2 linked regions of the Ramlibacter pinisoli genome follow. The protein of the gene in region 1 interacts with the protein of each later gene in a pairwise test. Links are inferred from orthologs where the notes say so. Each region holds a gene or a part of one and is shown in the gene's direction. Other genes may lie near its edges. The genes, in order: recR and recO.

Region 1 (3,070 bases):
CAACAACATTCCGCCCGGCCGCGTGCTGCCCGTGGTCGAACCGCCGGCCGTGCGCGGTGCAGCCCCGGCGCGCGAGCGTCCCGCTGCGGGCGGCGGCGAGGTGGTCGGCGTCCCGGTGCGCCAGCAGCCCGAGTCGGCGCGCGAGGCCGCGTCGGCTCCGGCCACCGGTTTCGTGGCGACGGAAGAGGGCGATTTCTGGCATGCCACGGTGCAGCAGCTGGCGGCGGCGGAGGCCATCTCGGCGCTGGTGCGCGAGCTGGGCCTGCAGTCGCAGCTGGTGGCCCGCGACACGGGGCACTGGCTGCTGCGCGTCGAGCGCGAATCGCTCAACCAGCCGGCCGCGCGCGAGCGCCTGCAGACCGCCCTGCGCGCGGCGGGGCACGACGTGGCATTGGCGGTCGAGGTGGGGCCGGTGACCGACAGTCCCGCGCGCCGCAACGCGGCTGCCGCAGCCGAGCGCCAGAAGGCCGCCGAGGAAGTCATCCTGAACGATCCGTTCGTGCAGCAGATGATGCGGGACTTTGGCGCGAGAATCGTGCCTGGAAGCATCAAGCCCGCGTAGCTACGGCACGCGGCAACCACGCAAAGGAATCGACGCATGTTCAACAAGGGACAGCTGGCCGGCCTGATGAAACAGGCCCAGGCCATGCAGGACAACCTGAAGAAAGCCCAGGACGAACTGGCGACCATCGAGGTCACCGGGGAATCGGGCGCCGGCCTCGTCAAGGTCACCATGACGTGCAAGCACGACGTCAAGCGCGTCGCCATCGACCCCAGCCTGCTCGCCGACGACAAGGACATGCTGGAAGACCTGGTCGCCGCCGCCTTCAACGCCGCCGTGCGCAAGGCCGAGGAGACCTCGCAGGAGAAGATGGGCAAGATCACTGCCGGCATGCCGGGCCTGCCCGGCGGCATGAAGTTCCCGTTTTGAGCGGGCACGGGCGCGACGCGCGGGCGGGCGGCCGTGGCTGATCCCTCCCTCAACGCACTCGTCGACGCCTTGCGGCGCCTGCCCGGCGTCGGCGTGAAGTCGGCGTCGCGCATGGCCTACCACCTGCTGCAGCACGACCGCGAAGGCGCGCAGCTGCTCGCGCAGGCGCTGATGCAGGCGACCGCCCGCATCCGGCAATGCAGCCTGTGCCACACCTTCACCGAGGAAGAGGTCTGCCCGACCTGCCGCGATCCGCAGCGCGATGCCAGCAAGCTCTGTGTGGTCGAGACGCCGGCCGACCAGGCCGCGCTGGAGCGCACTGCGGCGTACCGAGGCCGCTATTTCGTGCTGATGGGCAAGCTCAGTCCGCTGGACGGCATCGGCCCCCAGGACATCGGGCTGGGCAAGCTGTTCCAGCGCGCCACCGACGGCCTCGTCCAGGAGGTCATCCTGGCGACCAATTTCACCGCCGAGGGCGAGGCCACCGCGCACGTCATCGGCGAGGCCCTGAAGCAGCGCGGGCTGAAAGTCACGCGCCTCGCGCGCGGCGTGCCGGCCGGCAGCGAGCTCGAATACGTGGACCTGGGCACCATCGCCCACGCCCTCGTCGACCGTCGCTGAGCCAGGGCGGCGTACCAACTCCAACAAGAACGACCACGATGGGACCTGTCCGCTTCACCGTTGCCTACTGGTGCGTGCTCGCCGCCGCGCTGCTGCCGTACGCCTGCGCCTACCTGGCCAAGTCGGGCGGATTCGGCCGGCCACGCAGCCAGGGCGGGTACGACAACCAGGATCCCCGGGCGTGGCTCGGCAAGCTCACCGATTGGCGGGCGCGCGCGAACGCCGCCCAGGCCAACAGCTTCGAGGCGCTCCCGTTCTTCATCGGAGCCGTCGTCATCGCCCACCAGGTGGCCGCGCCGCAGACGCTGGTGGACATCCTGGCGGTGGTCTTCGTCACGCTGCGGGTGGTCTACATCGCCATGTACGTGGCCGGCCTGCCGACCATCCGGTCGGCCATTTGGGCCCTCGCGTTCGTGGTGAACGTGGGCATCCTGCTGGCCGGCCTGCGCTAGCGCCCGGCTGCCCGCTGGGGTTACGTGGAAACCCGCACGGGATGGTCCCGATGCGGTGCAGGGATCTCCTTGGCTAACCTCGTTGCACGAGAGACAGCCGCCCCGGAGAACCCCGATGATTGCCCCCGCCATCACCCGCCGCAGCTTCGCGCTCGCCGCCGGCGCGGCGGTCGCGGTAGTGGCGGTCCCCGCCTTGCGCGCGCAGGCGCGCATCGAGAAGCCCCGGCTCTCGCTGGCGGTCGGCGGCAAGGCGGCGTTCTACTACCTGCCCCTCACCATCTCCGAGCAACTCGGCTACTTCCGCGCCGAAGGCCTCGAGGTGGAAATCTCCGACTTCTCCGGCGGCGCGCGCGCGCTGCAGGCGCTGGTGGGTGGCTCGGCCGACATCGTGAGCGGCGCGTACGAGCACACCATCAACATGCAGGCCAAGAACCAGTTCATCGAGGCCATCGTGTTGCAGGGCCGCGCACCGCAGATCGCGATGGGCGTGTCCACCAAGACCATGTCGGGCTACACGTCGCTGGCCGACCTGCGGGGCAAGAAGATCGGTGTCACCGCGCCCGGTTCGTCGACCAACATGGTTTCCAACCTGGTGCTCTCGCGCGCCGGCATCAAGGCCAACGAGGTCAGTTATGTCGGCGTGGGGACGGCGGCCGGCGCGCTGGCGGCGTTGCGTTCCGGCCAGATCGATGCCATGAGCAACATCGATCCGGTCATGACGATGCTCGAGCAGAAGGGCGACGTGAAGATCATCAGCGACACGCGCACGCTCAAGGGCACGCAGGAGGTGTTCGGCGGGCTGATGCCGGCCGCCTGCCTGTACACGCACGTCGAATTCGTCCAGAAGTACCCCAATACCTGCCAGGCACTGGCCAATGCCATCGTGCACGGCCTGAAGTGGCTGCAGACCGCGGGACCGAGCGACATCATCAAGACCGTCCCCGACAGCTACCTGCTGGGCGACCGCGCCCTCTACCTGGCCTCCTTCAACAAGGTGCGCGAGGCCATCTGCCTCGATGGCCTGCTGCCGGAGGAGGGCGCACGCACGGCGCTGAAGGCCCTGGCG
Region 2 (3,311 bases), on another replicon or contig:
GGCCGACCTGCCCGAAGGCGACCTGTCGCGGGTGCGTGCCAACCTCGTCAAGCAGGACACCCTGTTCCAGCTGGCCGTCGGGCTGGGCCTGGCCAACGTGCTGCGCCTGGGCGAAGGCGAGGCGCGCTCGGGCGGCAGCAAGCGGCCGTCGATCCTGGCCGATGCCCTGGAAGCGGTGATCGGTGCAGTTCACCTTGACGCCGGCTACCCCGCGGCGGAAGCTCTGGTGCGGCGGCTGTTCCAGGACATGCAGATCACGCCCAGCATGCAGGCCGCCGCCAAGGACCCCAAGACCGAACTGCAGGAGTGGCTGCAGGGCCGCAAGATGAAGCTTCCCGTCTACCGCGTTGCCGGCACCCTCGGCGCCGCCCACAAGCAGACCTTCGACGTCGAGTGCGAGATCCCCGAGCTGGGCGTCACCGAGCGCGGCATCGGCGCTTCGCGCCGGGCCGGCGAACAGGCCGCGGCCGCGGCCATGCTGCTGACGCTGAAGGCGAGGACCAAGTGACCGGCGACCATCCCGAGACACCCGCCCCGGCCGTCGGCGACGGCAGCGGCCAGCGTTGCGGCCTGGTCGCCATCGTCGGCAAGCCGAACGTGGGCAAGTCGACACTGCTCAATGCGCTGGTCGGCCAGAAGATCAGCATCACCTCTCGCAAGGCGCAGACCACCCGGCACCGCATCACCGGCATCCGCACCACCGGCACCAGTCAGTTCGTCTTCGTCGACACCCCGGGCTTCCAGACCCGGCACGGCACCGCCCTGAACCGCTCGCTCAACAAGACCGTGCTGGGCGCCGTCGGCGACGTCGACGTGGTGCTGTTCGTGGTCGAGGCCGGCAAGTTCACCCTGGGCGACGCCAAGGTGCTGTCGCTGCTCAAGCCCGGCATCCCGGCCCTGCTGGTGGCCAACAAGCTCGACCAGGTGGGGCGGCGGGGCGACATCGCGCCCTGGCTGCGCGACATGCAGGAGCGCCATGCCTTCGCCGAGTTCGTGCCCATGTCGGCCAGGAACGACAAGGACGTCGAGCGGCTGTTCGCCATCGTCGGCAAGTACCTGCCCGAGCAGCCCTGGTGGTACGGAGAGGACGAACTCACCGACCGCAGCGAGAAGTTCCTGGCCGGCGAGACGGTGCGCGAGAAGCTGTTCCGCCTGACCGGCGAGGAGCTGCCCTACACGTCCACGGTCGTGGTCGACAAGTTCGAGGAAGAGCCGAGCCCGCAGCACGGCCGGTTCGTGCGCATCGCCGCCACCATCGTGGTCGAGCGCGACGGCCACAAGGCCATCATCATCGGCGACAAGGGTGAGCGCCTCAAGCGCATCGGCACCGAGGCCCGCCAGGAGCTGGAGAAGCTGCTGGGCGCCAAGGTCTTCATCGAGCTCTGGGTCAAGGTGCGCTCGGGCTGGGCCGACGACGAAGCCCGGGTGCGCAGCTTTGGCTACGAGTAGGCGGATCTCGGACGAGCCCGCCTTCGTCCTGCACCGCTACGACTGGAGCGAATCCAGCCTCATCCTGGAAGTGTTCTCCCGCCACCACGGCCGCATCGCGCTGGTGGCCAAGGGGGCCAAGCGGCCCAGTTCCAATTTCCGCCCCGTGCTGCTGCCGCTGCAGCCCCTGCGCGTGGCCTTCGGCGGCGACGCCGAGATCCGCGCCCTCAAGGGCGCCGAGTGGGTGGGCGGCCAGGTCATGCCGACTGGCGACGCGCTTCTCTCGGGCTACTACGTCAACGAGCTGCTGCTGCGGCTGCTGGCGCGCGACGACCCGCACCCGCGCCTGTTCGACGCCTATGCCGCAGTGGTCCACGTGCTCGGGTCCGAACACGGCGAGGCGCTGCAGCCGGGCCTGCGGGCCTTCGAGCTGCTGCTGCTGCGCGAGATCGGCCTGCTGCCGTCGCTCGACGCCCAGACCACGACCTTGCAGGACCTGCAGCCGTCGGCACGTTACGCGCTGGTGCCCGAAGGCGGCCTGGTGCTCGCCGGCGCCGACCAGGAACGCGCCAGCCTGGCCGGCGCGCAATGGCAGGACCTGCAGCGGGCGCTGGACGACGAGGCGCCGTATACGGCCACCCTGCGCGCGGTCGCCGGCATGCAGGAACTCAAGCCGCAGCTGCGGCACCTGCTGCACTACCATTGCGGCGTCCCGACCCTGCGCACCCGCCAGCTGATGCTGGACCTGCAAGCCCTATGACCGCCTCGAAGACGGCGTTGTCCGTCAACCTCAACAAGGTCGCCCTGGTGCGCAACACGCGCCACCTCGGCATCCCCAGCGTCGTGCGCGCAGCCTCGCTGTGCCTGCAGGCCGGTGCCCACGGCATCACCGTGCACCCGCGGCCGGACGGCCGGCACATCCGCGGCGACGACGTGCCCGCCCTGAGCGAACTGGTCGGCCACCATCCCGGCACCGAGTTCAACATCGAGGGCAACCCGTTCCACAACCTGATGGAGCACGTGCGCCAGCTGCGTCCCCACCAGGCCACCTTCGTGCCCGACAGCGAAGGCCAGTTCACCAGCGACCACGGCTGGGACTTCCCCGCCGACGCCGAGCGGTTGCGCCCGGTCATCGCCGAGGCGCGTTCGCTGGGGGTGCGGGTCAGCCTGTTCATGGATCCGCGCCCGGACCTCATGGCCGCGGCCCGGGCCGTCGGGGCCGACCGGGTGGAGCTCTACACCGAGACCTATGCGCGCGCCCACGGTGCCCCGAACCGGGCCGAGGTGCTGCGCGGCTTCGCCCAGGCGGCCCAGGCGGCGCTGGACGCCGGCCTGGAGGTCAACGCCGGCCACGACCTCAACCGCGACAACCTCACCGACTTCCTGCGGGCCGTGCCCGGCGTGCAGGAGGTGTCGATCGGCCATGCCTTCGTGGCCGACGCCCTCGAGCTCGGCTACGCCGCGACCGTGAAGGCCTACCTGGCCTGCATCGACGCGGCCTACCGCTGAGAGGGCCGTCCGTGGTCCATGGCATCGGCACCGACATCTGCGACGTGCGCCGCATCCGCGCCTCGCTCGAGCGCCATGGCGAGCGTTTCGCCCGCCGCATCCTGGCCGACGGGGAACTCGCCACCTGGCGTGAGCGCAGCGCCCGCTGGCCGGAGCGCGGGGTCAGTTTCCTGGCCACCCGCTTCTCCGCCAAGGAAGCCTTCAGCAAGGCGGTCGGCCTGGGCATGCGCATGCCGATGACCTGGCGCGCGTGCGAGATCGCCAAGCTGCCCAGCGGCCAGCCGGTGATCGTCTTGCACGGCGAGCTCAAGCGCTGGTTCGAGGCCCAGGGCCTGCGGGCCCACGTCAGCGTCACCGACGAAACCGACTACGCG

The links.
Region 2: the proteins of recR (region 1) and recO interact in binary tests that used the Escherichia coli proteins (3 or more experiments, as listed by UniProt). The link is inferred for Ramlibacter pinisoli from one-to-one orthologs.

Annotation. Positions count from the first base shown.
Region 1 is NZ_WSEL01000009.1:575,497-578,566, reverse strand. What follows is about bases 1-2,758. They hold recR (recombination mediator RecR), read left to right. Parts: upstream 1-964; coding sequence 965-1,552; downstream 1,553-2,758. Other genes in these bases: GON04_RS17260 (ABC transporter substrate-binding protein), read left to right, coding at 2,120-2,758; GON04_RS17265 (MAPEG family protein), read left to right, coding at 1,591-2,004; GON04_RS17275 (YbaB/EbfC family nucleoid-associated protein), read left to right, coding at 599-931; dnaX (DNA polymerase III subunit gamma/tau), read left to right, coding at 1-562. In the rest of the region: more of GON04_RS17260, read left to right, coding at 2,759-3,070. UniProt on the Escherichia coli protein: May play a role in DNA repair. It seems to be involved in an RecBC-independent recombinational process of DNA repair. It may act with RecF and RecO.
Region 2 is NZ_WSEL01000003.1:1,148,224-1,151,534, reverse strand. What follows is about bases 313-3,311. They hold recO (DNA repair protein RecO), read left to right. Parts: upstream 313-1,435; coding sequence 1,436-2,188; downstream 2,189-3,311. Other genes in these bases: acpS (holo-ACP synthase), read left to right, coding at 2,949-3,311; GON04_RS06710 (pyridoxine 5'-phosphate synthase), read left to right, coding at 2,185-2,937; era (GTPase Era), read left to right, coding at 505-1,449; rnc (ribonuclease III), read left to right, coding at 313-508. Outside these bases: more of rnc, read left to right, coding at 1-312. UniProt on the Escherichia coli protein: Involved in DNA repair and RecF pathway recombination.